2 regions of the Aeromonas simiae genome follow, and region 2 is predicted to be linked to the other one. Evidence: predicted binding sites of a transcription regulator. Region 2 holds the regulator's gene; the other holds the start of a gene.
What was found. Region 2 encodes MetJ, which represses methionine synthesis genes. Its sites were predicted from a motif close to AGANNTCTAGANNTCT; they were not measured.
Positions count from the first base shown of each region.

Region 1: metN (methionine ABC transporter ATP-binding protein MetN) is a predicted target of MetJ. The motif match lies at 3,089-3,104, and genes of this name have one in related genera.

Region 1 covers NZ_CP040449.1:2,767,599-2,782,247, reverse strand. Annotated here, with positions in the region: gene rfaH (transcription/translation regulatory transformer protein RfaH) at 1-379, opposite strand, end outside; gene metQ (methionine ABC transporter substrate-binding lipoprotein MetQ) at 479-1,279, opposite strand; gene FE240_RS13090 (methionine ABC transporter permease) at 1,309-1,962, opposite strand; gene metN (methionine ABC transporter ATP-binding protein MetN) at 1,943-2,986, opposite strand; gene FE240_RS13080 (tetratricopeptide repeat protein) at 3,254-4,495, opposite strand; gene FE240_RS13075 (energy transducer TonB) at 4,505-5,140, opposite strand; gene FE240_RS13070 (ExbD/TolR family protein) at 5,157-5,564, opposite strand; gene FE240_RS13065 (MotA/TolQ/ExbB proton channel family protein) at 5,617-6,144, opposite strand; gene FE240_RS13060 (MotA/TolQ/ExbB proton channel family protein) at 6,155-7,522, opposite strand; gene FE240_RS13055 (DUF3450 domain-containing protein) at 7,522-8,286, opposite strand; gene FE240_RS13050 (TonB-dependent receptor plug domain-containing protein) at 8,399-11,008, opposite strand; gene FE240_RS13045 (ABC transporter permease subunit) at 11,730-12,755, shown strand; gene FE240_RS13040 (ABC transporter permease) at 12,759-13,802, shown strand; gene FE240_RS13035 (extracellular solute-binding protein) at 13,856-14,649, shown strand, end outside.
Region 2 covers NZ_CP040449.1:3,611,274-3,625,922, reverse strand. Annotated here, with positions in the region: gene FE240_RS17290 (bacteriohemerythrin) at 1-1,453, opposite strand, end outside; gene FE240_RS17285 (OmpA family lipoprotein) at 1,635-2,291, shown strand; gene FE240_RS17280 (TAXI family TRAP transporter solute-binding subunit) at 2,603-3,574, shown strand; gene FE240_RS17275 (TRAP transporter permease) at 3,667-6,228, shown strand; gene FE240_RS17270 (aromatic amino acid transport family protein) at 6,548-7,813, shown strand; gene metJ (met regulon transcriptional regulator MetJ) at 7,887-8,210, opposite strand; gene metB (cystathionine gamma-synthase) at 8,384-9,547, shown strand; gene FE240_RS17255 (bifunctional aspartate kinase/homoserine dehydrogenase II) at 9,547-11,997, shown strand; gene FE240_RS17250 (LysR family transcriptional regulator) at 12,117-12,989, shown strand; gene FE240_RS17245 (hypothetical protein) at 12,980-13,858, opposite strand; gene FE240_RS17240 (LrgB family protein) at 13,912-14,601, opposite strand; gene FE240_RS17235 (CidA/LrgA family protein) at 14,594-14,649, opposite strand, start outside.

The sequences.
Region 1 (14,649 bases), 840 kb from region 2:
GCAGCGGCCCTGACTCGATGAAGACCTTGTCGCCCGGTTGCGGCAGATCCGTATAGAGGGCGCGGGCCTCATCGCTGTCATCCTGACTCATCAGGCGATGGATCAGCTCTTTCGGGATCGGCGTCCACTGTTCGCCGAACTGGATGATGCGGGCGATGCCACGGGTGGATTTAATACGGATCGGGGGCACCAGTTCGAGATCGACATAGATGAACAGGTAGTTGGGGAACATGGGTTCCTTTACCTTGACCCGTTTGCCCCGTCTTATCTTCTCCACCTCCACCATGGGGTAGTAGGAGTCGATACCCTGGAGCTTCAGGTGTACCTCTGCGCGAGCCTCTTCCTTGGCTTTGCAGTAGGCGAGATACCATTGGTGCATGGGGATCCAGACAAATACGCGTGCTTTGTGGCTATGATAGCGAATGCCATAAAAAAGGCCACGTTGAGCGTGGCCTTAGCGGTGTGATTGCTGGATTTGTTACCAACCCTTGACCAATCCACCCTTGAACAGCTCGTTGCCTTTCTGGAAGACCTCTTCGCTCTGGAAGGCTTGCACGAACTGCTTCACCTTCTCGTCATCCTTGTTGTTCTCGCGGGCCACGATCAGGTTCACGTAAGGGGAGTCTTTATCCTCGACGAACAGGCCGTCGCGGGTCGGGGTCAGATCGATCTGGCTGGCGAAGGTGTTGTTGATCACCGCCAGATCCACGTCTTCCAGGGAGCGCGGCAGTTGGGCGGCCTCCAGTTCGACGATCTTCAGCTTCTTCGGGTTGGCCACGATGTCGAGCACGGTGGCTTCCAGACCGGCGCCCTCCTTGAGGGTCAGCAGGCCCTGCTTGGCCAGCAGGATCAGGGAGCGGCCCAGGTTGGTCGGATCGTTCGGTACGGCGACCTGAGCGCCATCCTTGAGTTCGGTGAGCGCCTTGATCTTCTTGGAGTAGCCGGCGATCGGATAGACGAAGGTGTTGCCGACCGGCACCAGCTTGAAGCCGCGATCACGGATCTGGGCGTCCAGGTAGGGCTTGTGCTGGAAGGCGTTGAGATCGATGCTGCCGTCGTTGAGCGCCACGTTGGGGGTGACGTAGTCAGAGAAGGTGACCACTTCCACGTTCAGGCCGTATTTTTCCTTGGCGAGTTTGGCGGCAGTCTCGACCAGCTCGGACTCGGCCCCTGCGATGGCGCCGACCTTCAGATTCTTGTCAGCGTCTTTTTGGCCGCAGCCCACCAGTACCAGCGCGGCGAGCAGCGCGGCTGCAACGGATTTGATACCCAATTTCATAGCTTTACCTCCAATGTAAAAGACAGGGCTCAGCGGTGATCGACCCGCTTGACCAGATGTTCACCCAGGCTCTGAATGAGCTGGACCAGGATAACCAGGATCACCACGGTGACCAGCATGACCAGGGGGTCGAAGCGCTGATAACCGTAGCGGATCCCCACGTCACCGAGCCCGCCGCCGCCGATGGCGCCGGCCATGGCCGAATAGTTGACCAGGGTCACCAGCGTGATGGTGACGCTGTTGATGATACCGGGCAGCGCCTCGGGCAGCATCACTTTACCGATGATCTGTAGCGGTTTGGCGCCCATGGCGCGCGCCGCCTCGACCAGCCCCTCCGGGATCTCCATCAGGGCCCCTTCCACCAGGCGGGCGAAGAAGGGAATGGCCCCTATGGTGAGCGGCACCACGGCGGCTGCGGTGCCGATACTGGTGCCGACGATCAGCCGGGTGAGCGGGATGATGGCCACCAGCAGGATGATGAAGGGCACCGAGCGGCCGACGTTGACCACCAGCCCGAGGGTCTGGTTCAGCAGCGGGCTGGCCAGGATCTGGCCGCGCTTGGTCACGTGCAATGCCACGCCGAGCGGCAGGCCGAGCAGGCAGCTGAACAGGGCCGAGGCCGCCACCATGATGAGGGTGTCGCCGAGGGCGGTGATGAGCAGGTTAATCATTGCTTCGGACATAGCCCAGCACCTCCAGTTGAATATGGTGTTCGATAAAGAAGGCCTGCGCCGCGTCGCACTGCTCCGGGCTGCCGAACAGCTCGGCCAGCAGGAAGCCGAACTTGACCCCGCCGGCGTACTCGATATCGGCCGACAGGATGCTGATGTCGATGTTGAAGCGGCGGCTCACCTCGGAGATGAGCGGACTGTCGACCGTGTTGCCGGTAAAGCCGAGCTTGACCAGCGGATTGCTCTGCGCGACCCGAGTCGGGCTGAGGCGGGCCTGGTATTCGTCAGGCACCGGCAGGTGGATGGTCGAGCGGATGAAGTCGCGGGCCAGCTCGGTCTTGGCGTGGCTGAAGAACCAGGCCACTTCGCCGTGCTCGATCAGCCGGCCGTCGCTGATGATGGCCACCTCGTCGCAGATGCGCTTGACCACGTCCATCTCGTGGGTGATGAGCAGTATGGTCAGCCCCAGCTTGGCGTTGATCTCCTTGAGCAGCGCCAGGATCGAGTGGGTGGTCTGGGGATCGAGGGCCGAGGTGGCCTCGTCGCACAGCAGTACCTTGGGGGAGGGGGCCAGGGCGCGGGCGATAGCCACCCGCTGCTTCTGGCCGCCGGAGAGCTCGGCCGGGTAGGCGTGGGCGCGTTGCTCCAGCCCCACCAGAGACAGCAGCTCCTTCACCCGCGCGCCGATGCGCGCCTTGTCCCAGCCGGCCAGTTCGAGTGGCAGCGCCACGTTGCCGGCGACGGTACGCGAGGAGAGCAGGTTGAAGTGCTGGAAGATCATGCCGATCTGGCGGCGCGCCTGAGTCAGCTCGTTAGCGGAGAGGGCGGTCAGATCCTGGCTGTCGACGATCACCTGACCCGTGGTCGGGCGCTCGAGCAGGTTAACGCAGCGGATCAGGGTGCTCTTGCCGGCACCCGAGGCGCCGATCACCCCGACGATCTTTCCCTGTGGGACGTCAAGGCTCACCTCGCGCAGGGCGTACACGGCATCACTGCCATCGCCATAGACTTTGCTGAGACCTTTCAACTGAATCATGAAATCATCCGTGTTGACTGTGCTGCAGTATGGGGGGCTACAGGCTGGAATGACGGGCAGAGGAATGGCTGTCAGACCCTGCCTAGATAGTGGATGATGCTAAGATGTCTGGATGTCCATGTCAACGAGTGTTTCTACGTCTAGACGTCCAAAATAGGAAATGCTTTGCTGATCTTTGCATAAGCGATAAAAAAGACCGCTCCGGGGAGCGGTCAATAGCCACCAAGGTTGGGGCTGGGCCCGCCAGGGCGGGCCGCGCTGTGTGCGTTATTGGGCGGTGCGTTCACCGGCCCCAGCCTGCTCCTTGAGGAAGCTGATCCAGGGGGTGGCGCGACCGCTGATGTTGCCGTTCTGGGCCGCCTGGCTGAAGGCGGTGAGCGCCTCTTTCGGCTTGTCCTGCTCGAACAGGGCGACGCCGGCCAGGAACTTGAGCTCGGCGCGCTGCTCGCCGCTGGCGCCGGGGGCCGGTTTGCCCGCCAGCGCCACCAGATCCCCATAGCGCTTGGCCTGCACCATCATGCGCGCCATCTTCAGCTGCAACTCCGGATCGCCGGACTGGCGCAGGGAGGCCTGCATGGTGTCGATGGCTGGGTTAAGCTCCTTGGCCTGGTGCCAGTAGTTGGCCAGAGTCTTGAGGTTGGCGGCGCTTTGCGCCAGTTTCCCCTCCTTCATGGCACGCTCCATCACGCGGGCGGCGCGGTGGGGAATGCCGTTGAAGGCGAGGTAGTTGCAAAGGCGCATCAACTCGGCCGGCTCGGTCAGCAGCCCCAGCTTGTCGGCGTTCTCAAGGGCCGCCAGGGCCTTGAGATCGTTGCCTGCCTGCTGGTGCATGGCCGAGAGCTGGGTCCAGTACTTCTTCTTTTCCGGGAACATGCCGACCAGTATGGTGAGCACCTCGGTCGCCCCCTTGTACTGCTTGAGCTCATAGTGGGCGCCCATCTTCAGCAGATACCAGGACTCGGGGGCCTTGGCGCCGGAGAGGCGGATCGCCTGATCGGCGGCCGGGATCGCCTCCTTATATTGCTTGAGCTGGACATAGGCGTTGGCCAGGGTGATGTAGGCATGAGGCGTGGGTTTCTCATCCTTGCCGAGGTTGGCAAACCACGCCTGCATGGTCTTCACCGAGGCGCCAAAGTTGCCCTGCGCCATGTAGAGCTGGGCCAGGTTGTAGCGCACCTGCTGAGCCACCGGGGCCGGCAGGCCGCCGGTCGCGATGGCGTCGGCGAAGTACTGGGTCGCCTGGCCGTATTTCTCCTGCTGCGCGGCCACGAAGCCCAGGGTCTGCAAGATGACCCCCTTGTCGTAGATACGCTCGCCGGCGCCGGCCAGGGCCTCTTGCAGCTTGCCGTTGGCCTCACCGTACCGCTTCTCGCTGATCAGCGCCTGCGCCTTATTGACCGCCCGGTAGGCGCGATCTGAAAGTGCCGGCTGCTCGGCCGCCCGAGGGGCAGTGCTGATGAGCACCGCCAGGGCGACGGGGGCCAGGCCCCACTGTTTCCATCCTTTCATCGCCACTCCTTAGTTGACCACAAACTCGATCTCTTGCTGCATCCGGCTCGTCTGCGGCTTGCCATCGACCATGGCCGGCTTGAAGGTCCACTTGGCGATGGTCTTCCTGGCCTCCTTGCCGAGGTCATAGCTGCGCGGCTCCTCTCGCACGATACGGATATTGGTGACGGTGCCGCGCTCGGTGACGGTGAACTCCACCACCACCTTGCCCGACGCCAGCCCGGCCAGGGCTGCCTTGCGCGGCATCATGGGCTCGAAGGTGGCCAGCGCGATGGCGCCGTTGTTGCCACCGACGCCGCCGCCACCGGTGCCGGTGCTGTAGGCGCCGAGGGCATTGCCGCCCGCTATGTTGACCGGGATGTCGAGCTTGGGCATGTCCATCGGTGCGCTCTCCATCTGCGGCCGATCCGTGCTGGCCACCTCCATCTCGGGTGGCGGGGGCGGGCGGTTCAGCGGCGGCGGTTTGGGCAGCTCACGCTGCCGCTCCTGGACAGTTTCCTGGGGCTTGATGCGAATAAAGTCGGTCATGGTGACCTCCTCCTTCTCGCTCAGCTCCCGGTGATCCGGTGTGATCAGCTTGTTCATCCCGAGAAACAGGAAGAACACCACCACACAGGAGACCACCAGCGATATCAGGTATCTCATGGGGCTCCCTCCGGCCTCAACTGCTCTTGCTGGCGGCGATCGAGATGTTCTGCACGCCAGCCATGCGGATCTGATCCATCACCTCGACCACCAGCCCGGAGCGGGACTCGGTATCGGCCTGGATCACCACGGCGCTCTCGGGGTTTTCGGCCCGCAGCCGCTCGACGTTGGCGCGCACGGCCCCCACCTCGACGCTGCGCTTGTCGATCCAGACCTGGCCATTGGCGCGCACGGCGACCATGATGTTGCCCTTCTTCACCGTCTCGGCCGTGCTGGCGCTCGGACGGTTGATCTCGACCCCGGACTCCTTGACGAAGGAGGTGGTGACGATGAAGAAGATGAGCATGATGAACACGATGTCCAGCATGGGGGTGAGGTCGATGGCCGCCTCGTCTGCCCCGCTGTCGCTGTGACGTTTTCTCATAGCTAGAACTCCTTGTGCGGCCGGGGGGGCGCCCCGGCCTGTGCTTCCTGCATTAACCGTGTTTCAGGCTGTCTTCCAGCTTCTCGACCGCCAGTTTGGCTCTGTGGTCGAGGCGGTTGACGAAGAACAACCCGGAGAGGGCGGCAACCATGCCGGCCATGGTCGGTACCGTGGCCTTGGAGATGCCGGAGGCCATGGCGCGCGGCGAGCCGGTGCCGGTGATGGCCAGGGTGTCAAACACCTGCACCATGCCGACCACAGTCCCCAGCAGCCCCATCAACGGACACAGGGCGATCAGCACCTTGATGATCGGCATCCCCTTGTTGACGGCCATGGCGACCCGGGAGACCAGCTCACGGCGGATCTGCTTGGCCGACCAGGAGTGGTGATCCCCGCGCGCCAGCCAGAGCGAGCGGGTCTCCTTGACCTGTTGCGGGTAGACGGTACGGAAATAGAGCCAACGCTCCAGCAGCAGCGCCCACATCATCAGGGTCAGGAAGAAGAGGGCAACCAGCACCTCTCCTCCCAGACCAAGGAAGTAGCGCAGCGCCTCAATCTCCTCAATCAACCAGAACCACATGGACGTCTCCTTACGCTGCCTTGGCGTGCAGGCGCTCCTGATAGCGGGCCACGTAACCGGCGCTCTGCTCTTCCAGCAACTGGATCAGGCGGCGGCTCTGGGTCTGCACCATGGTGTAGAGGAACAGGATGGGCACGGCCACCACCAGACCCTGCATGGTGGTCACCAGGGCCTCGGAGATGCCGCCCGCCATCAGCTTGGGATCGCCGGTCCCGAACAGGGTGATGGCTTGGAAGGTGGCGATCATCCCCACCACGGTACCGAGCAGGCCGAGCAGCGGCGCCACCGAGGCGATCAGCTTGAGCACGCTCAGCCCCTTCTCGAGCTTGGGCACCTGCTTGAGGATGATCTCGTCGAACTTGGACTCGAGATCCTCAATGTTGTCGCCGCGGTGGGCCTGATAGGCCTCCAGCATCTCGCCGATCGGGTTGCCCTTAATGGCGCTGTCGGACTTGAGCTGCTTGCGCATGGCGCTGCCCAGCAGGGAGAGGCGGACGCCGCAGAACAGGGCTAGCAGCAGACCGAGCAGGCCGAGCACCATGATGACGTAGCCGACCTCCCCCCCTTGGTCGAGGCGCTCTTTGAGGTTGGGGGTCTGCACCAGCAGCGAGAGGATCACGCCACGGGAGGGGTCGATGTAGATGGGCTTGACGCTGCCGTCGGCCTGCTCGAAGTCGCTCACCGGCTGGAGGATGGCGCTGTCAGGCTGGCGCGGCAACTGTTCGAACTTGCCGGTCTCGGGAATGAAGGAGAGGTACTTGCCGTCGGCCAGGGTGTTGAACTCACTGATCTGGGTCACAGTGTGTTCGCCCTGGTTGCCCTCACCATAGACCACGGTGGCCGGGAACTGGGTCACCTTGCCGGCGTCGACCATGCGGCTCAGTAAGGTGGTCCAGAACTGGGCCAGCTCGTCGCTGGAGGGAAGCTCCTTGCTGTCGGCCAGCTTGGCCAGCAGCTTGCCCTGCTCGGGGTATTGTAGGCGCAGCGCCGAGTTGTTGAAGATGCCGCGAAACTCCCCGGCGAACTGGCGCAGCACCCCGAACATCTCGCCCATGTTGCCAGAGCGCTGGCGCAGGGTTTCGGTCAGCTCGGTGAGCTGCTTGTCATTGGCATCGAAGCTGGCCTTGAGCTTCTCGCCGCGGGCCAGCTCGGCGCTGAGTTCGGCTTTGGCCTTGGCCAGCAGGGCGGCCTGCTGGTTCTTGTCGGCGAGGAAGCGGGCCTCGCGCTCGGCGTTGAGCTTGGACTCGGCGGCGCTCTCGCTCTTGAGCTGGCTTAGCAGGGCGTTGAGATCGGCCGGTTTTTCGGCCGCGCTGATCGGCAGGGTGAAGAGGGCGGCGCCGGCGATCAGGGCGGCGACGGCGTGCTTGATGGCGTTCATTATGCTTTCTCCGCAGTTTGGACCGGCAGCTTGATCAGGGCGGGGGGCGCTTGTTTTTTGGCGATGCGCAGGCCCTGTTCGACGGCGCTGCGATACTCCTGAGGCAGGGTTTCCCACTGGCGGCTCTTCTTGTTCCACATGCCGGTCTCCTGACCGTCCGGAGACTGGTAGAGCAGGGCGATGCGGCCCACTCGCAGGAACTCATAGGTCTTCTCGCTGCCATCTTTTTGCTGCAAGCTGGCCTTGTAGGCCTCGATGGAGCGGCTAAACCCCTCCTCAATCTGGTAGGCCTCGAGGATCTTGCGGTACTTCTCGGAGATGGTGACGTCGGCGCGGTTCATCAGTTCGGTGAGGGACGCCACGCGCTCCTCGCGCTCGCTCTTTTGGAACGGCAGGTCGAGGGCCACGAACTGCTCGAGGGCGTCGATCATCTTGAGCATCAGGGGCACCACCTCGGTGCTGGTCTGGTCGATCTGGGCGATTTGGCGCTCCATCGAGGTCAGCTCGCTGCGCTGGGACTCGACCATCTTGGCGACCTGCTGGTTGTAGGTGGTGAGGCTGTCGAGCTGGCGCAGGGCGCTCTTGTACTGGGCCAGGGCGTTCTCGGCGGAGTCGGCGTAGTGGTCGATCTTCTGCTGGGAGGCCTTGGCGGCTTGGTCGGTGGTGGTTTGGGTGTCGACCGTCTGGGTGGCGGTGGCGGCACTCACGGCGAAGCTGGTCAACAGGGCGGCCGAAGCCAGGCTGCCCAGAAGCGCTCTCTTCATTTTATTAGTCCTTGTTTTCATAGAATTACCCTATCTCCATAACTTCCTTGGACGTTGGGCAAGGCCGGCCCGGTCAGGGCCGGCCTGGGTCACTCATCAGCCGGTCAGCCGATCAGAATTTCTGGGTGTAGTCGAGGTAGTAGATACGGCCGTCGATGCTGTAGATGTTCTCGTCGTAGGTGAAGCCGTCGCTCTCGAGGGAGGGCTCGCGGTTGAACATGTTCTTCACGCCGACCTGCACCTTGCCGTCCCACGGGGTCTGGACGCCCACGTTGATATTCCAGACGGTGTTGGAGGCGATGTGGCCCACTTCCTTGCCGGTGTCTGCGATGTAGTCCTGGCTCTGGGAGTCGATGTAGTTGGCGCTCAGATAAGCATCCATGTTCCACCACTGGGGCACGTTGACGCCGACCCCTGAGTTGAAGCGCATCTGCGGCAGGCCGTTCCAGCCGATCTTGTCCACCGAGGGACCACCGGCGTAGAGGCCCTCCTCAAACTTGAGGATATAGGTGCCGCCGAAGTCATAGCGCACGGTCGCCATCGGGAAGTCGTAACGGTAGTCGAGCTTGAAGTCGAGGCCGCTGGTCTTCAGGGTGCCGAGGTTGACCATGGGGGCGGTGGCGCCCTTGATCTTGCCCTGGCTGTTACGAACTATGTACGGCGAGCCGCCGTTGTTGAGTTCGTCATAGATGAGCGACTGCAACGAGTTGAGCTGGATCACGTCGTCGATCTTGATGGTGTAGTAGTCCAGCGAGAGGTTGAGATCCTCAAGCGGGCTGTAGCTGAAACCGAAGTTCCAGGTGTCGGCGGTCTCCTCCTTGAGATCCTCGTTGGAGGTGCGGGTGGTGTCGTACTGCTGGTTCGGGCAGTCGGCCGCGGCGATGCCGTTGGCCTGGCAGTAGACATAGTCCTTGCCCCAGTCGGCGGAGAAGGAGTCGGCCGAGTAGAGATCGCTCAGGCTCGGGGCGCGGAACGAACGGGACCAAGAGGTTCGCAGCATCAGGTTGTCGAGCGGCTGGTAGCGTACGCTGGCCTTGGGCGAGAAGGCGCTGCCAAAGTCGCTGTACTTGTCGTAGCGACCGGCGACGCTCAGCTCGACCTGCTCGGTGACCGGTACCAGGGTTTCGAGGTAGAGGGCGGTCACGTCGCGCTCGCCACCGGAGGAGTTACCGGAGGAGCCGATGACGTTGCCGGCCTCGGACTGGGCATCGTACTTGTCCTCATAGACCCAGTCGTTGTACTCGGCACCGGCATACCAGCTCACCGGCCCGGCCGGCAGCTCGCCCATGTCCCACTGAACCCCGACATACCATTGGTAGAAGTCCATGGTGGAGCGGCGGCTGGTGTCGGCGGTCATGGAGGCGGTGGTGCTGGCATCAAACTCGCCCTTAACCAGCTTGCCGTCGGCCACCGCCTGCTGGGCGGCGGACTTGAGCACGTAACCGGTGCCGTTCTCCTTGTTGTCGGTCTTGGAGTACATGTAGCCGGCATTCCACTGCATGTCGCCCACGCTCTCGGTCGGCAGCGTGCCTTCGAAGCCCAGGTTCATGGAGCCGGTGGTGTCGGTGACCAGGTTGTCGCGGGTGCCGACGTTGTTGAAGCGGTAGTAGGCGTAGGCCATCTCACCGGCGCCCAGGGTGGCGGCGGCATCCAGGCCGTTGTCGGTGAAGAACTGGGTGTTCTTCGGATTGCTCGGGTCAACGGCGAAGCTGCCGGCGGCCGGGGCGAAGCGGCCGAAGCTCTCGACGCGCGAGGCGATGAGCTGCGGCACGAAGTCGACGCTGTCGTTGATGTGATAGCGGCCGTTCACATACAGGGTGTCGCGGCTGCGCGAGGCGGTGGTGGCGGCAAACTTGCCGTAGTTGAAGTTGCACCCCCCATCGTGATTGACGAACGGCTCTTTACAGGTGCCGTCGGCATTGGTGACACCGGCCAGCGGGCCGTAGCTCCAGGTCGGCTTGCCATCGGCTCCGGTGCCGGTGATCCCTTCCACGTTGCGGCCATAGACGCTCGGCGCGTCGTTCCCCTGCTTGGAGAGGTAGTCGCGATCGCGGGCATAGATGATGTCTTTCTTGTCGTGCTCGTAGACGGCCATCAGGGAGCCCTTCTCCCCGGTGATACCGGCCAGGATGGAGCCACTCTTCTCGTCCCCCCCATCTTCGGTCGGGCTGCCGAGGCGCCCTTGGAACTCCAGCCCCTCGTACCCTTCCTTGAGCACCACGTTGACCACGCCGCCGATGGCGTCAGAGCCGTAGATGGCTGAGCCGCCGTCGAGGTTGACCTCGACCCGCTCAACCGCGGACATGGGGATGGTGTTGAGGTTGATGGCGGTGCCACCCATGGTGGGGGAGCCGGCTACCCGTTTGCCGTTGAGCAGCACCAAGGTGCGCTCCGAGCCCAGACCGCGCAGGCCGACGGTGGCCTGGGACTGGAAGGAGCTGCCGGACTGAGCGGAGTAACCCCCGAAGGAGTTGTAAGAGGCCTGCTTGAGGTAGTCGGCGACCGTCTGCTGGCCGGACTGTTCGATCTTGACCTTGGAGACGGAGACCACAGGGGTGGCGCCTTCCACGTCGACGCGAGAGATGCGCGACCCGGTCACCTTGATCTTTTGAAGCTTCTCGACATTCTGCCCCTCTTCGGCGGCAAAGACAGAGGGGGCCGCTGCTGCAGCGCTCACCAAGGCGAGCGCGATCGCAGCAGAAAGCCTGCTTTTCCTTAGCATCGCAGTATCCTTCCTGATTGTTTATTTTGTTTGCTTCCAAACGCACGCTCTATGGCGACGTTGCAATACGCTTATCAAGATTCGGAGGAAGGCGTCAATCGTGTAAGAAAATGGGGATAAAAAGAGGTGGGGTTCACAGTTTTTCTGAAAAAAGCGTTAATGGCAGCTTATTTATCTGGGTCTTGTGGGTTTTTTCTGATCATTGTCACAATATTAACGCAGCTTGGTAGGATTAAATGCCAAAGTGGAACTTTCTTAAATAATAATGGTCACATTAAGCGTTATTCTTATTTTTCCCATCCGATTAGAATATTTCTCTGAAACCAATGCACTTGCTGCGATCGATGTAAAACGTTTTTCTTTTCGCCGCTCGCCAAGCTCAGTTTTGGTGGGTGTGTTTTTTATTCTTTTGTTTTCAATAAGTTGTATTTATTGGTTGGTGGCTGTGTATATAGAAAGCATTGAGGTCGATGCGCTATGTTGGGGCGTGGTGCACCATGTCGATGCAGATGCAGAATAATGCTTCGAATTGCATGAAGTGAGATGTTTCTCTGCAAAAGGCGAGCTTGTGCCAAGGGTACTTGATTTTTGTTGCGGAGCTTTTACAGTGGCCCTGCTGATCATTTGGATTCACGTGATAGTCCAGTCAGACATGCCAGGAAGGATAGGACCAGCCACAGGAAGTGACTGGCCACAATAAAACAATAAGGACGAAGCCACCATGCTGTCGTATTTCCTACGTCGGGCGCTGCTCATCATCCCGACGTTTATCGGGATCACTCTGCTCGTCTTCACCATTACCCGCTTCGTACCCGGCGGGCCGGTCGAGCGCATGTTGTTGCAGGCCCAGGTTGCCCAGGGGGAGGGGCACCGCTCGACGGCGAGTAAGGGGGGACAGGCCCTCTCCGACGAGCAGATCGAGGAGCTCAAGGCTTTCTACGGCCTCGACAAGCCGATGCTGGTCGCCTATTGGGAGTGGTTGCAGAAGCTGGTTCGCCTCGATCTCGGTGAATCGACCCGCTACTACGAGCCGGTGTGGGATCTCATCAAGGAGCGCCTGCCGGTCACCGCCTTCTTCGGCGTGGCGACCTTTCTGCTGAGCTATCTGGTCTCACTCCCGCTCGGCATCGCCAAGGCGCTGCGCCACAACAGCCGCTTCGACTCGGCCAGCTCGATGTTCATCTACACCGCCTATGCGCTGCCGGCCTATGTGGTGGGGATCTTTCTCATCACCGTCTTCGCGTTTCACCTCGAGTGGCTGCCGATGGGGGGCTTCCCGGGGGATGACTACGAGTATCTCGAGAGCAACTGGGACAAGGTCAAGAGCGTCTTTTCCCATGCCTTGCTGCCGCTCATTGCCTATGCCATCGGCGATTTTGCCGTGCTCACCATGACCATGAAAAACAGCCTGATGGAGAACCTGTCGGCCGATTATGTGCGCACCGCCGTGGCCAAGGGGCTGCCGTTTCGTCAGGCGGTCACCCGTCACGCCATGCGTAACAGCCTCATTCCCATTGCCAGCCACTTTGGCAGCGTGCTGACCGTCTTCTTCGGCGGCTCCTTCCTCATTGAGACCATCTTCAACATCGACGGCATCGGCCTGCTCGGCTACGAGGCGATCGTCGAGCGCGATTACCCGACCGTGATGGGCATACTGGCCATCACCTCTGTGCTGATGCTGCTTGGCAACATCCTTTCGGATATCTGCGTCGCCCTGGTCGATCCACGCGTGCGCTTCGGGGAGTAAACCATGCAGCTCAGTCCCGTTACCCGCAAAAAATTCAAGCGCTTTGCCTCTATCAAGCGCGGTTACTACTCGTTTGTGCTGTTTAGTGCCTTGGTGCTGCTCTCCTGTGTGGCCGAGCTGCTGGTCAACAGCCGCGCCCTGGTGGTGCACTATCAGGGGCAGTGGCTCTTTCCCACCTATGGCGACGTGATCCCCGGCAGCCGTTTCGGCCTCGATTACGACTACGAGACCAACTATCGCCAGCTCAAGGCCAAGCTGGCCGATGAGGGGCAGGGGGATTGGGTGCTGCTGCCTCTCGTGCCGTGGAATCCCTATGAGCAGGACTTCAAGCAAGATGCCTACCCCCCTTACGCCCCGAGTGCGGCGGATCGCCACTTTCTCGGCACCGACACCAGTGGGCGCGACGTGCTGGCGCGTCTGGTGTACGGCTTTCGCATTGCCATCGCCTTTGCCGGCATAGTGCTGGTGGCCAGCTATCTCATCGGGGTGGCCATCGGTTGTCTGATGGGCTTTCTCGGTGGGCGGTTTGACCTTGTGTTACAGCGCTTTATCGAGATCTGGTCTCAGATCCCTTTTCTCTACGTCATCATGATCTTGGTGTCGCTCACCAAGCCTAACTTCGGCCTGTTTGTCGGCATCAACGTGCTGTTCGGCTGGATGGGGATCACTTGGTACATGCGCACCCTCACCTACAAGGAGCGGGCCCGCGACTATGTGATGGCGGCGCGCGCTCAGGGGGCGGGCACTGGGCGCATCATCTTCCACCATATACTGCCCAATACCTTGGTGATGGTGGTGACCTTGGCGCCGTTTGCGGTGGTGGCCAACATCTCGACCCTGACGGCGCTGGATTACCTCGGCTTTGGTCTGGCGCCGCCGACCCCAAGCTGGGGGGAGCTGCTCTCTCAGGGGATCAACAACCTCGACGCCATCTGGATCGTAAGCTCAGTGGTAGCGGCGGTGAGCGCCGTGCTGATCATGGTCTCGTTTATCGGTGAGGCGGTGCGCGAGGCGTTCGATCCGCGCAAGTTTACCCGCTACGAGTGATGCTTTTTTAAATGAGGTGCTGCGGCCGTTAAAGGGCGCTTTGGAGTGTTAGGATGAATAATAAAATCAAATGGATAGGTGGCCTGATGCTGCTGGTGAACGGCACGTTGGTATGGGCTGACGCCTTGCCGGATGGGCTCATCTGGGAGACCAACGACACAGACCCGGTGTTTGCTTCGCCGCAGGCCAAGCAGGGGGGGACGCTGAACCTCTACGTAGACAGCTTCCCGCTCACCTTTCGCACCGTGGGGCCCGACTCCAACGGGTCGTTTCGCTCCTTTATTCTCGACAACCAGTTGCGGCTGATCAGCTTTCACCCCAACACGGGCAATCCCATCCCGGCGCTCGCCACCCACTGGGCCATCGCTCCAGATAATCAGACCGTCTACTTCAAGCTCGACCCACGCGCCAAGTGGTCTGACGGTCAGCCGGTCGTGGCTGAGGACTACACCTTCGGCTATGAGATGATGCGCTCGCCCCACATCAAGGGGCCCTGGTTCAACAACTACTACACCACCGAAGTGGTCGAGGTGAGCAAGGTCGACGCGCACACCATCAAGGTCAAGGCGGGCAGCGCCAAGGGCAAACTGGACTTGCTCAACACCACCGAGCTGTGGCCCCAGCCCAAGCACTTCTACAAGCTCGGCCCGAACTGGGTCAAACAGTACAACTGGGCTATCGTGCCGACCACCGGGCCTTATGTCATCAGCGAGGTGAAAAAGGGCAAATCGGTCACCTTCAGCCGTCAGAAGGCGTGGTGGGCCAAGGACGATCGCTTCTTTAAGCACCGCTTCAACGTCGATACGGTGCACATCAAGGTGATCCGCGATCAGAACATCGCCTTTCG
Region 2 (14,649 bases):
CCAAGGCTTGCTGCTCTGCGGCCTCGGCAATCTGGCCATTCATGACATTGACCTGATTGATGACCTCCACGATGGACTCCAGTGTCTGACCGGTGCGCCCCACCTGGGCCACCGCCTGTTCACTGACTTGCTGTGTGGTGAGCATGGTTTGAACGGCGCGCTGGCTCTTCTCTTGCAGGATCTCGATGCGTTGCTGGATATCGATGGTGGCGGCCTGGGTTCTGCTGGCTAATTGGCGCACCTCATCTGCGACGACGGCAAAGCCACGGCCATGAATGCCGGCTCTGGCCGCCTCAATCGCGGCGTTCAGGGCCAACAGATTGGTTTGCTCCGAAATGAACTGGATCACCTGCACGATCGATTCGATTTGGCTGCTTTCATGCTTCAACTGATCCAATTCATGGGCCGAGCGTTCGACATGTTCTGCCACCTGACCCATGAGCGCGACCGCGCTCTCGACCTGATGCTGGCCAATATCGATGTTCCCCTTGGCTTTCGCGGTTTCGAGGCGGGCGTGCTCCGTGCTGTGTGCGATGTGGTGCACGGTCGATGTCATCTTGTTTAGCGCAGAGGCCAGGACGTCGGTGTTGTGTTGCACCTGATTCATGCTGGTCAGCGAGGTGTCGGTGTGTTCCATCAGGGTTTCCATCTTGTCGTGCGTCTTGAACGACACCGACTGTACTGTCCCGATCAGGCTATCGATGTTCTCGAGGAAGTGATTGAAGACCTTGGCCAGATAGGCGTATTCATCGCTCCCCTGCATCGTTAGACGAAAGGAGAGGTCATGGCTGTTCTGGGCAAGCTGCTGTACCTGTTCCATCAGGCTGCTCAGTGGGGTCAGGATCTTGCGTTGTAAGACGAACAGCACCAGCACGACCAGCAGGAGACTGAGGCTCAGGATGAGCCAGGTCTTCTGGTTGAGAGCGCGACTCTTGTGCAATACCGTCTGTTCCAGGTGTTTCAGTTGCTGCTCCTGCCGTTGCAGCGTGTGCGAGATGACTCTGGTGATGCGGTTGGAGAGATCGGTGTATCCCCCCGGCTGGGCCATCAGCTGCTTGCCGGCCTCGACCCCATGCTGCTGGTAGGCGGTGACGATGGCGTGGCCTGCCTCTCGTTGGCGTAGGAACAGGGCTGCCAGATCGTCTTTTAGCTCAGGTAGGGTATCGAGCAGCGCATCAGCTTCGTGGGCATGTTCATCGGCAAGGACCAAGTGCTGCGGGGTGCCGGTAAGGGCGGCATTGAGCCGCCAGCGCTGCTCTTGGGTGGTATGGTGATGCAGATGTTGCAGCTCCAGCAGGTTCTCCGTGTGTGCAATCAACTCTCCGGGCAAGGCCGCTAATTCGTCGGTGAGGCTGCTGCGCCATAGATTGCTCAATACCAAGCTCAGCACTATGGCTGAACTGGCCACCAGCATGATGTGGCGAATAGGGACATTGCGCAGGTGAAAGGACATGTAGTTGATGACTCCAAGTGGCATGCGGGATGAACCGGCCTATGTAAAAGGGCCTGTGGTGCCGAGGCGCTGATGGGGGCAGGTGCCAGGTCGCCACCGACTGTGCGTCAGACAATGGCGTTAAGCTGGGATACAATTCCTGCCCCGGTGTGATAGCCGATCGACTATTTTGAGGGTTTTCATGAATTTCAAAACACTGGTGCCGGCTCTGGCACTCACCATCGCCGTTTCCGGCTGTACCACCAACCCCTATACCGGCGAGCAGCAGACCTCCAAGGCGGTCTGGGGCTCCATGGCGGGCGCTGCGACGGGGGCTGCCGTGGGGGCGCTCTCCTCCAGCAAGGGGGATCGCAAGAAGGGTATCCTGACTGGCGTGGCAGCGGGCGCGGCGCTCGGCGGCGGCATCGGTTACTACATGGACGTGCAGGAGGCCAAGCTGCGTGAGAAGCTGCAAGGCACCGGCGTCAGCGTGACCCGTAACGGTGATCAGGTGATCCTCAACATGCCCAACAGCATCACCTTCGACAGCTCCAGTGCTCAGCTCAAGCCGGCGGGCGCCAACACCCTCTCTGGCGTAGCCACGGTCGTTGCCGAGTTCGACAAGACCCGCCTCAACGTGATCGGTCATACCGATAGCACCGGTACCCGTGAGTTGAACATGAAGCTGTCCAAGCAGCGTGCCGACGCGGTGGCCAACCAGCTGATTGCCAGCGGTGTGGCCGGTTCCCGTATCGTCACCGCCGGTGTTGGCCCGGATCAGCCGGTCGCCAGCAATAGCACCGAAGCGGGTAAGGCGCAGAACCGTCGCGTCACCATCACTCTGACCCCGTTGCAGTGAGCGTGATCCGTGTGCGAATGACGGAGGCCATGCGGCCTCCGTTTTTTTAGACTCGATAGAGTCATCGTTAGCAGATTAGCTTGATCCCCTTCAAAAAAATCGCTAAAGATCTGGCCGAACGCAGATTAATATTTGCATCCCACCCGATGGATCGGGTTATTTTTGGAATGTTGTTTTGTTGTGACAGGATGTCGAGAAATACCCCTTCCCGTTTACATCCTGTCAGTATGCTCTGGCATGCATCCCAATCACGTCTGCCCGCGCTCCCGCGGGGTCATCACTAAAATCACATCAACACAAAGGATGTACACATGAAGGGATTAACCTTGGCCTGCGCTGTTTCCGCTGCGTTATGCGGCTTATTGCCAGGTGCTCCAGTTCAAGCCGCCGAACGTTTTGTCACGATCGGCACAGGCGGTCAGACCGGCGTGTATTACGTTGCCGGCCAGTCCATCTGCCGTTTCCTTAACCAGGGAACCAAGACCCACGAGATCAAGTGCAACGCACCAGCCAGTGGCGGTGGCGTGGCTAACGTCAACGGCATCCGTTCCGGTGAGTTCAACTTCGGCATCATGCAGTCGGATCACCAGTTCAAGGCGCTGAAGGGGGTCGAGCCCTTCAAGGCTGAAGGGGCGATGGAGGATATTCGCGCCGTCTTCTCCCTGCAAAGCGAGGTGTTCACCATCCTGGCGCGCAAGGATGCCAAGATCGCCAGCTTCGACGATCTGAAGGGCAAGCGTGTCAACATCGGTAACCCCGGCTCCGGCCAGCGCGATACTTTCGATGAGGTGATGGCAGCGAAGGGATGGAACAAGTCGGCTTTCAGCCTGGTTTCCGAGCTGAAGCCGGCGGAGCAGGCCTCGGCACTGGGTGATAACAACATCGACGCCATGAGCTACTTCGTTGGGCACCCCAATGGGGCTATCCAAGAGGCCTCGATCACCACCGATACTGTGCTGGTGCCGGTGACCGGCCCCGAGATCGACAAGCTGCTGGCTGAAAAGAGCTACTACACCAAGGCCGAGATCCCCGGTGGCCTTTACAAGGGGAGCCCGGAGCCGACCCCCTCCATCGGTGGCAAGGCGGTGCTCTCGACCAGCGCCAAGACTGACCCGGAAGTGGTCTATCAGTTGACCAAGTCGGTGTTTGACAACCTGGCGCGTTTTAAGCGTCTGCACCCGGCTTTTGCCGAGCTCAAAGAGACCGACATGATCAAGGTGGGTCTGTCTGCGCCGCTGCATGAAGGGGCGCTGCGCTACTACAAGGAGCGCGGCTGGCTGTAACTGCCTGCTGATGGTTTCCTGATGTACTCCAGACTCGCTGCCTCATTAGGGGAGCGAGTCTGGCTTTATGGCTGTCGTCACCGAGTCACACTATGCAACAAGTACAACAACCCGAGGTGCGTTCGGCTGAAGAGCTGATCGCCCAGGATGTGGGTGCCCGCCTACCGCAGGGCAGCATGGGCTGGATCATTGCCGGTCTTGCCCTGCTTTGGTCCCTGTTCCAGCTCTGGATCGCTTCGCCACTCCCCTTCATCGTCGGGGTAGGGGTGCTCAACGATACCGAGACCCGCTCTATTCACTTGGCGTTTGCCATCCTGCTCGCCTATCTGGTGTTCCCGGCCCTGCGTAGCTCGCCGCGGGATCGGGTGCCTCTGCCTGATATCGCCCTTGGCGTCATCGGCGCCCTGGTCGCCGGCTACCTGTTCCTCGCTTATGCGCAATTGGCCCAGCGGCCGGGCAACCTGACCACCATGGATTTCACCGTGGCCTGCATCGGCATTCCGCTGCTGCTGGAGGCCGCCCGCCGCGCCCTCGGCCCGGCTCTGGCCGTCATCGCCTTGGTGTTTCTCGCCTATAGCTTGGCCGGTCCCTGGATGCCGGGGCTGCTGGCGCACCGTGGGGTGAGCCTCAATGCACTGGCCAACCACCAGTGGATCACCACTGAGGGGGTGTTTGGTATCGCCCTCGGGGTGTCCACCAGTTTTGTCTTCCTGTTCGTGCTGTTTGGTGCCCTGCTCGAGCGCGCCGGCGCCGGCCACTACTTCATCCAGCTTGCCTTCAGCCTGCTCGGTCACCTGCGCGGAGGCCCGGCCAAGGCGGCGGTAGTCGCTTCGGCACTGACCGGCGTTATCTCCGGTTCGTCGATCGCCAACGTGGTGACCACCGGCACCTTCACCATTCCCATGATGAAGCGGGTCGGTTTTTCCAAGGAGAAGGCCGGCGCGGTGGAGGTAGCCTCCTCGGTCAACGGCCAGATCATGCCCCCCGTGATGGGGGCGGCGGCCTTCCTGATGGTGGAGTACGTCGGCATTCCGTATGTGGAGATCATCAAGCACGCCTTCCTGCCGGCGGCCATCTCCTACATCGCCCTGCTCTACATCGTCCATCTTGAGGCGCTCAAACTCGGCATGCAGCCGATCGGCAATCGTCAGCCGCGCCCCTGGCTGCGCCGCCTGACCGGGTTTGCCTTTGGCGCCGCCCTCATCAGTGGCCTTTCGATGGCGGTTTACTACGGTCTGGGCTGGCTTAAGCCGGCGCTGGGTGACTATGCCCTGCCAGGGATCGCCGTGCTGCTGCTGGTCACCTACCTTGGCCTGCTCAAGATTGCCGCCAGCAACGCGCCGCTGCCGGCCGAAGATCCGGAGAAGGGGCTCGACGAGTTGCCCCAGACCCGCGCCGTGCTGCTCTCCGGTCTGCACTTCCTGCTGCCGGTGGTGGTGCTGGTATGGTGCCTGATGGTGGAGCGCCTCTCCCCTGGCCTGTCGGCCTTCTGGGGATCGGTGATGCTGATCGCCATCCTGCTGACCCAGCGCCCGCTGCTCAATTGGCTGCGCAACGATGGCAAGCATGACTATGGCTCCTTTACCGATGGCGTGGTGGACTTGCGCGAGGGGCTGATTGCCGGCGCCCGCAACATGATTGGCATCGGTATTGCCACCGCCACCGCCGGCATTATCGTGGGCGCGGTCTCCCAGACCGGGGTCGGCCTGGTGCTGGCGGATCTGGTGGAGATGCTCTCGATGGGCAACCTGCTGCTGATGCTGCTGCTGACCGCGTTGCTGAGTCTCATCCTCGGCATGGGGCTGCCGACCACTGCCAACTACATCGTGGTCTCCAGCCTGTTGGCCCCGGTGATCGTCACCCTGGGGCAGCAGAATGGCCTCATCGTGCCGCTTATCGCCGTGCATCTGTTCGTCTTCTATTTCGGCATCATGGCCGACGTGACGCCGCCGGTGGGACTGGCCTCGTTCGCCGCAGCCGCGGTTTCCAAGGGTGATCCCATCAAAACGGGTCTGACCGCCTTCTACTACAGCTTGCGTACTGCGGCGTTGCCGTTCCTGTTCATCTTCAACACCGACCTGCTGCTCATCAATGTGGACTTCGCCCACGGCGTGCTGATCTTCATCGTGGCGACCATCGCCATGTTGATCTTCGCCGCCGCCACCCAGGGCTATTTCCTGGTGAAGAACCGCTGGTACGAGAATGTCCTGCTGCTGCTGGTTGCGTTCACCCTGTTTCGTCCCGGTTTCTGGATGGACATGATCCATGATCCTTACCGTGATACGGCCCCTGCCGAGCTGGCCCAGACCATGGGCCAGGTAGAGGCCGAGAGCACGTTGCGGCTGCGGATCGAAGGGGAGGATGCGGTTGGCAAGTTACGTCGCTTCACCGTGCTGCTGCCGGTGCCGGAAGGAGAGAGTGGGGCGGCGCGCCTTGAGGCGCTCGGTATCACCCTCTACGAGCAGGATGGTAAGACCCTGATCGACAACGTCACCTTCGGCAGCCCAGCCGCCGATATGGGCCTGGAGTTCGACCAGCAGATCTTAAGTGTCAAGGCGCCGACCGAACGCTGGGACAAGGAGTGGATCTGGCTGCCGGGTCTGCTGCTGCTTGGCGGTATTGTGCTGCTACAGCGGCGACGTCAGTCGGCCTGAGTGGATACGTGAAGAGGAGGCGGCCTGTGGGCCGCCTCTTTCATTGCCAAGGGCTCACAAGGAGGCGGTGATGGCCATTTGTCTGCCAATTGAGTTTTTAGTGAAATAAAAATTTGAGCTGATGTGAAAATTCAAAATAAAAAATCAATAAATTAGCCTTTCACAGTTTCATGAATCCAGGTTTTTGCCGATCTGCCTGCACGCTGCACTGGCTGAGCGGCCAAATTGTAGCGAATTCTGTTACTTCCCATTTTTGAGAATTAAATGTTGATGGCACACAATCCACGCAGTTAAAAATATTGCGTTGATTGGATTGGCGATGGATATCTCTGTAGTTGAGGAAAAATGCCCGGCTGAGGTTCGGTCGAAGGCGGCACGGCGCTGGCAGCGCCATGATACCCAATGGGTCATCAGCCTGTTTGGAACCGCGGTCGGGGCCGGAATTCTGTTCCTACCCATCAACCTGGGTCTTGGTGGCATCTGGCCGCTGCTGCTGGTGGCGGTACTGGCCGGCCCCATGACCTATCTGGCTCACCTCGGGCTGGCCCGCTTCGTGCTCTCGTCATCGCGCCCCGGAGCCGATTTCACTGAGGTGGCCGAGCAGCACTTCGGCGTCGTGAGCGGCCGCCTCATCTCCATTCTCTATTTCCTCTCGATCTTTCCGATCCTGCTCATCTACGGGGTAGGGCTGACCAACACGGTGGAGAGCTTCATGGTGAACCAGCTCGGCATGGCCATGCCGCCGCGCGTGCTGCTCTCGGGCGTGCTGGTGTTCGTCATGGTGGCGGTGATGCTGGCTGGCGAGAAGGCGATGCTGCGAGCGTTTGCCGCCATGGTCTATCCGTTGGCGGCCATTCTGGCGGCTCTCTCCTGTTACCTCATTCCCGAGTGGCGTTGGCCGCAGGGGAGCGCCCTGACCGGCACCGACTTTGCCAAGACCGTCTGGCTGGCGCTGCCGGTGACGGTGTTTGCCTTCAGCCACGCGGCCGCTATCTCGGGCTTTGCCAACGTGCAGCAGCGCCACTACGGTGAGGCGGCCGGGGAGAAGAGCCGTCAGATCCTGCTTAGCACCAGCCTGATGCTGGTGGGGTTTGTGCTCTTTTTCGTCTTCTCCTGCGTGCTGGCCCTCTCGCCCGAGCAGTTGGCGGCGGCTAAGGCACAAAACGTCTCGGTGCTCTCCTATCTGGCCAACGTCACCGACAACCCGGTGATCATCACGCTGGGGCCGTTGATCGCCTTTATCGCCATCACCTCCTCCTTCCTCGGCCATTTCCTCGGTGCCCGCGCCAGCCTGCAAAATCTGCTGGCCAAGCAGGGGTTGTCGAGCGAGCGCGCCGACAAGGTGGGCATCGCCTTCATGTTCTTCGCCATCTGGGGGGCGGCGGTCGTCAACCCGAGCATCCTCGGCTTGATGGAGGTGCTCTCCGGCCCGGTTATCGCCATGATCCTCTTCATCATGCCGGTGGTGGCCATCTACAAGGTGCCGGCGCTGGCCCATCTGCGCGGCCAACGGCTGGCCAATGGCTTTATCTTGCTGACCGGCTCGCTGGCGGTCTCGGCCCTGCTGTTCAGCCTGTTGAAATAGGGCCCAGCCATGCAAAAGAGGCGACCCATGGGGTCGCCTCTTTGTGTGTTGGCAGAGTCGTGGAGCGAGCGCCTTATTCGGCGTCGTACTCCTCGATCTCCTTGCCCAGCGCCTGCATGATGGCGCGCGCCTCGGCTGGAATGCTGTCCGGCTGATCCTTGCGCAGATCTTCGTCGCACGGCAGCGGCTGGCCGGTAAAGGCGTGCAGGAAGGCCTCGCAGAGCAGCTCGCTGTTGGTGGCGTGGCGCAGGTTGTTGACCTGGCGGCGGGTGCGCTCGTCAGTCAGCACCTTAAGCACTTTGAGCGGGATGGAAACGGTGATTTTCTTGACCTGCTCACTCTTCTTGCCGTGCTCTGCATAGGGGCTGACATAGTCGCCGTTCCACTCTGTTCCCATGATCCACCTGTACTGGTTAAGCCGTGAGGCCGAATTTTAACCCTTAAGGAGGGTAATGGCAATCCAACAGCAAAGCCATTTGGACGTCTAGACATGTTGACGGCTTTTGCTGTTTGGCATACTGTGTAGCTTCGCCAGATGGGGCACAGACGAAACAGGGAAGGAGAGTGCAGATGAGTCATCAGGGAACCCACGCCGTACGGGTCGGCATCGAGAGCGACACCCAGCACGGGGCGGTCGTTCCTCCCATCTATCTCTCCAGCAACTACACCTTTGCCGACTTTGGCGAGCCACGTCAATACGACTATGCGCGCTCCGGCAACCCGACCCGCAGCAATCTGGCCGAGGCGCTGGCTGCCCTGGAAGGGGGGGCGGGGGCCGTCATCACCTCCACTGGCATGGGCGCGGTGCATCTGGTCAGTACCACCCTGCTCGCGGCGGGGGATCTGCTGATCGCCCCCCACGACTGCTATGGCGGTACCTGGCGCCTGTTCGAGCACCTCGCCGCCAAGGGGTGCTACCGGGTCAAGTTTGTCGATCTGGCCGATGACAAGGCGCTGGCGGAGGCACTGGCCGAGCAGCCCAAGCTGGTATGGATTGAGACCCCCTCCAACCCCCTGCTACGGGTGGTGGATGTGGCCGCCATCTGCACTGCTGCCCATGCCGCCGGTGCGCGGGTGGCAGTCGACAACACCTTCCTCACCCCCTTCTGGCAGCAGCCGCTGGCGCTGGGTGCCGATCTGGTGGTGCACTCCACCACCAAGTACATCAACGGTCACTCCGATGTGGTCGGCGGCGCCGTGGTGGCGGCCGAGGCCGCCCTGGCCGAGCAGCTCACCTGGTGGGCCAACTGCCTCGGGCTGACCGGCGGGGCATTCGACTCCTACCTTACCCTGCGCGGTCTGCGCACCCTGGGGGCGCGCCTGCGCTGTCATGCCGAAAACACCGAGCAGGTGCTGGCGTTTCTCCAGGCGCAGCCCAGGGTGACCCGCATCTATCACCCCTCCCTGCCCACCCATCCGGGGCATGAGATTGCGCGCCGTCAACAAGCGGGTTTCGGTGCCATGGTAAGTTTCGAGCTCAATCTGGGGGAGGCGGGGATCCGCGCCTTCCTGGCGGCCCTCGAGCTCTTCTCGGTGGCCGAGTCCCTCGGCGGGGTTGAGAGCCTAGTGGCCCACCCGGCCAGCATGACGCACCGCGCCATGACGCCGGAGGCACAGGCGCGCGCTGGCATCAGCAGTCAGTTGCTGCGTCTGTCGGTCGGTATCGAGCACGGCCCCGATCTGGTGGCCGATCTGGCCCGGGCGCTGGCCGTCGCCGAGGGAGTCGCGCAGTAATGGCAGCATTAAAGGGAGAGAGTGCGGTGGCAGAAGCAGTGGGTGTGAAGCGTCGTCATGTACACAAGTTTGGTGGCAGCAGTCTGGCCGATCCGGTCTGTTATCGCCGGGTCGCGGCCATCGTCGAGCAGCAGGTACACGGCAACGAGCTGGTGGTGGTCTCGGCGGCGGGCAAGACCACCAACCGCCTGATCCAGTTGGTGGATCTGGCGGTGGCAGGGGATGAAGCGGCCGCCGAGGCCCACTCCGCCCTGCATGCCTACCAGCAGAGCCTGATCGACGGTCTGCTCGAGGGGGCGCTGCATGACGAGTTGAGTGCGCAGTTGAACGAGGATGTGCGCGCCATCGCCCGCACACTGGAGCAGCAGTTCGATCGCTTCGATCGCAACGGCCTGCTGGCGTTTGGCGAGGTGTGGTCGGCGCGCCTGCTTGCCGCCCTCCTGACCCAGCGTGGTCACAAGACCCTGTGGCTTGATGCCCGCAGCTTCCTGCGTGCTGAGGATGGCCCGCTGATCCGGGTCGATCACGCCCTCTCCAGCGAACTGCTCAAGGCGCGCCTCGCCGAACATGAGGGGCGCATCGTGGTGACCGGCTTCATCGCCGCCGACATGGAGGGGCGCTCCCTGCTGCTCGGGCGCAATGGCTCGGACTACAGCGCCAGCCTGCTGGCGGCCCTGGCCGATGGCGAGTCGACCACCATCTGGAGCGACGTGGCCGGGGTCTACAGCGCCGATCCGCGCCGGGTGAAAGAGGCGCGCCTGCTCGAGCGCCTGAGTCTGGCCGAGGCCAACGAGCTGGCGCGGCTTGGCTCCTCAGTGCTGCATTCGCGTACCCTGCAACCGGTGCAAGACAGTCGTCAGCGCCTCACCCTGCGTTGCAGCTACAACCCGGACGAGGGCTGTACCCATATCCTGCGCCGGGCACCGCGCTCCGGCGGGGCGCGCATCGTCTCCTCGGTCGATCAGATAGCCCTGATCGAGCTCAAGGTGCTGCCCCAGAGCGACTTCGAGCAGGCGGCGGCCATCATCGAAGGCTATCTGGCGCGCCACCGCATTCAACCGCTTACCCTGCAACGCCAGCCGGATCGCCGCATGCTGCGTCTGGCCTACACCCTAGAGGTGGCAAGCGGCGCCTATGATCTGCTGCGCGACTTCCAGTTGGAGGGGGGCTTCACTGGCCTCATCCAGAAAGAGGGCTACAGCCTAGTGGCCTTGGTGGGGGCCGGCGTCACCGATAACGCCGAGCAGTGCCACCGCTTCTATCAATTGCTGACCGAGCAGCCGCTGGAGTTCGTTCAGGCCGCCAAAGATGGCCTGAGTCTGGTGGCGGTGGTGCGCCAGATCGTGCTCGAGCCCCTGCTCATCGCCCTGCACGGCGCCCTGTTCAGCCGTCCGACCCGGGTCGGGCTGGTGGTGTTTGGCAAGGGCAACATCGGCAGTCAATGGCTCGGCCTGTATGCCCGCGAGCAGGCGCGCCTCGAGCGCGAACTCAATCTGGCCCTGACCCTGTACGGGGTCTACAGCTCGGAAGGGGGGCGTCTCGACGAAGAGGGGCTCGACCCGCGCAAGGTGCAGGAGATCCGCCCTGAGCCGCTCATCTGGCCCGAGTTGCTCGGCCAGCTCGAGCAGCACAGCTTCGATGCCTTGATTGCCCTCGATCTCACCGCCAGCGAGACGGTGAGTCGCTACTACCCCGAACTGGCCCAGCTCGGCATCCATATCATCGCCGCCAACAAGTTTGCCGGTGCCGCCGACAGCGAGTTCTACCAGCGGGTCAAGCAGACCTGCCACGACCATCAGGTGCAGTGGCGCTACAACGCCACCGTGGGGGCCGGCTTGCCGATCCAGTCCAGCATCCAGATGCTGCGCCAGAGCGGCGATCGCATCCACGGGGTTTCCGGCATCTTCTCCGGCACCCTCTCCTGGCTGTTCCAGCAGTACGACGGCATCCGCCCCTTCTCCGAGCTGGTGGAAGAGGCGTGGCAACATGGCCTGACCGAGCCCGATCCGCGTGAGGATTTGTCGGGGCAGGATGTGCGTCGCAAGCTGCTCATTCTGGCGCGCGAGGCGGGCTATGAGCTCGACTCGAACGACATCGAGCTGGAGAATCTGGTGCCGGTGCCCCTGCGCAAGGTGGAGAGCGACCAGTTCATGGATCGGCTGCGCGAGCTGGATGGCCCGATCCAGACCGCCTTCGAGAGCGCGAAACGTCTCGGCAAGGTGCTGCGCTACGTGGCGCGTTTCGAGCACGACGGCAAGGCGCGGGTTGGCCTCGAGTGCCTCGAGCCGCATCACCCGTTCGCCAACCTGCTGCCGTGCGACAACATCTTCGCCATCGAGAGCGACAGCTACCGCACCAACCCGCTGGTGATCCAAGGGCCGGGGGCGGGGCGCGAAGTGACGGCGGCTGCCATCCAGTACGACCTGTGGCAGATCTGCGCCTCCCTGTGAGGGCGATGGGGTCAATTGAAAGGGGCGCCGATGGGCGCCCCTGGTTTTTGGCCGATTTCCTTACCCTGATGCATTAGAATCCTTCCATTCATGCTGATATGGCATGCAACGGAGGTGTCATGGATATTCGCGCCCTGCGCTACTTCGTCGAGCTGGTGCGCCAGCAGAGCTTCACCCGCGCCTCGGAGCAACTCTTCGTCACCCAGCCCACCATCAGCAAGATGGTGCGCAGCCTAGAGGACGAGCTGGGCCAGCCGCTGCTCAACCGTGAGGGGCGCCGCTTCACCCTGACCGACTATGGTCAGGTGCTCTATCAGCGCGCCCAGTCGATCCTCGCCGAACTGCACCAGCTTGAGGCCGAACTGGCCGACTTGCAGAGTCTGCAACGCGGCAAGCTGGTGCTCGGCATTCCACCCATGGTCGGCCACGTGGTGGCCGATCTCATCCGCAGCTACCGGGCGCGCTGGCCAGGGGTTGAGCTTTCTATCGTCGAGTACGGCGGGCGGCGCATCGAGCAGGCGGTGCTGGAGGGGGAGGTGGATCTGGCCATCACTATGCTGCCGACCCGCCACGAGGAGGGGCTCGGCGCCCTTGAGCTGGCCGCCTACCCGATGCAGGTGGTGCTGCCGGAGCGGCCCGAGTGGCAGGGCAGTGAACCGCTGCCCATCACGGCGCTGCGCGAGCAGCCGCTCTTGCTCTACACCCAGGCCTTCACCTTGAGCGAGCGGCTCGAGCAGCTGTGCGCCGAGGCGGGCTTCACCCCTCAGGTGGCGGCGCGCAGCAGCCAGTGGGACTTTCTGGTCGCCATGGTGCACAGCGGCATGGGGGTGGCTTTTCTGCCCGAGCCGCTGTGCCAGCGTCTGACCCGCGACGGCCTGCTGATCCGCCCGTTGGCGCCGGCGCTCTCTTGGCGGCTCGGGGTGATCTGGCCGACCGGGCGCTACCTGTCGCGCACCGCCCAGGCCTGGCTCGAGATCTGCCCTCAGGGTTGAAGGCCGAAGGCGTCGCGGGCGGGATCGTAGAGGTAGGGAAGAAAGGGGCGCCCGCCATCGGGCAGGAAGGGGTTGTCGAGGCGGATGAGGCGGCGCTGGCAAAGGCCGGCCGTGTCGATGGAGGCCTGGAAGTGCTGGCGCCACAACTGAGGTAGCGACCCATCCTGCCAGGCCCGGCGCAGCCCGAGCTCGATGCGGGCCAGCTCTTCTTTATGGCTGACGTGGCTGTAGAGCAGGTGAACCTGCGGATAGTAGAGCGCCAGATGCTGCTCGATCGCCAGACCGGGCACCCGTGGCTGATGCGACTGCCACTCCGGAGCTATCTCGTTGATACCGCGACAGAAGAGGTCGACCCGGCCACGGGCCACCATACGGAACATCGCCTCGTAGTTTTCCACCTCATACACAGTCAGACCGGCGTGGCGCAGTATGTCGACATCCTGCCAACCGCGCCCCTGCACGTGACTGAAGGGTTGCAGTTGTGCCAGCGTCTCGACCCGATCGAGTGCGCGTTGGCGTCCAGGTGCGACGAAGCAGACCCGATAGCTGAGGATACCGAGATCAAATGGGAAGGCGGCGAATCCCACCTGTTCCATGCTCTTGTGAGGGGGCCAGCTATCGATGGTCACCAGATGATCGGCAGAGGGTCTCTGCACCTCGAGACGCATCCGCACCTTGTTCATCGGCGGTGCGGTGCGCAGTTCATAGTCACCATAGTCGGCGCGGGTCTTCTCCAATGCCAGTTGCAACGCCGCCCGGTAGTAGCGCAAACGGTCATCATAGGGATTATCCGGGCTGAGCAGGGTAAAGCGGGTGGTGGCCAGCAGTGGCCAAGAGAGCAACAGAAGCAGGAGCAGGGAGTGGCGCATGGTACAGACACCCAAGAGGAAACGCTGCCTCCGAGTATAGTGACCCGCCGTTCCTACCAGAAGAGCTGACCGAGCAGCGGCGCCAGCAGCACGGTCACCATGCCAGCGATCATCATCGCCATGCTCGAGACCACCCCCTCCGAATTGCCAAGCTGATAGGCCTTGGCGGTGCCGGCACCGTGGGCCGAGGCGCCGAACCCCGCCCCCTTGCCGAGCCGGCTGCGGATCGCCAGCAGGGTGAGAACCGTCTCGCCGACTGCCATGCCGATCACCCCGGTCAGCACCACAAACAGGGCGGTGAGATCGGCGTTGCCGCCGACCGAGCGGGTCGCCTCGACGGCGAACGGTGTGGTGATGGAACGCATGGCGAGGCTGCGTTGCAACAGTTCAGGCAGGGCAAACCAGCGCGCCAGCAGCACGCTGCTGGCCACGGCGACCAGCACCGAGGCCAGCACGCCGACCCCGAGCGAGAGCCAGTGGCGGCGGATTAGCTGGCGCTGCTCATAGATAGGGATGGCAAAGGCGACCGTGGCCGGGCCGAGCAGCCACAGCAGCCAGTGGGACTCGGCCATGTAGTCGGCGTAGGGGATGTGAAACAGCACCACCACGGCGATCAGCAGGGTGGGGGCCAGCAGCAGCGGCATCAGCGGCAGGATGCGCTTGCGCCGGTAGAGCCACTTGCTGGCGTAGTAAAACAGCAGGGTCAGGGCGAAGCAGAGCACGCCGAGCAGGGTATCAGACATGGCGGCGGCTCCGGCGGGCGAGGTACAGCTCGAGGCGGTAGAGGCGAT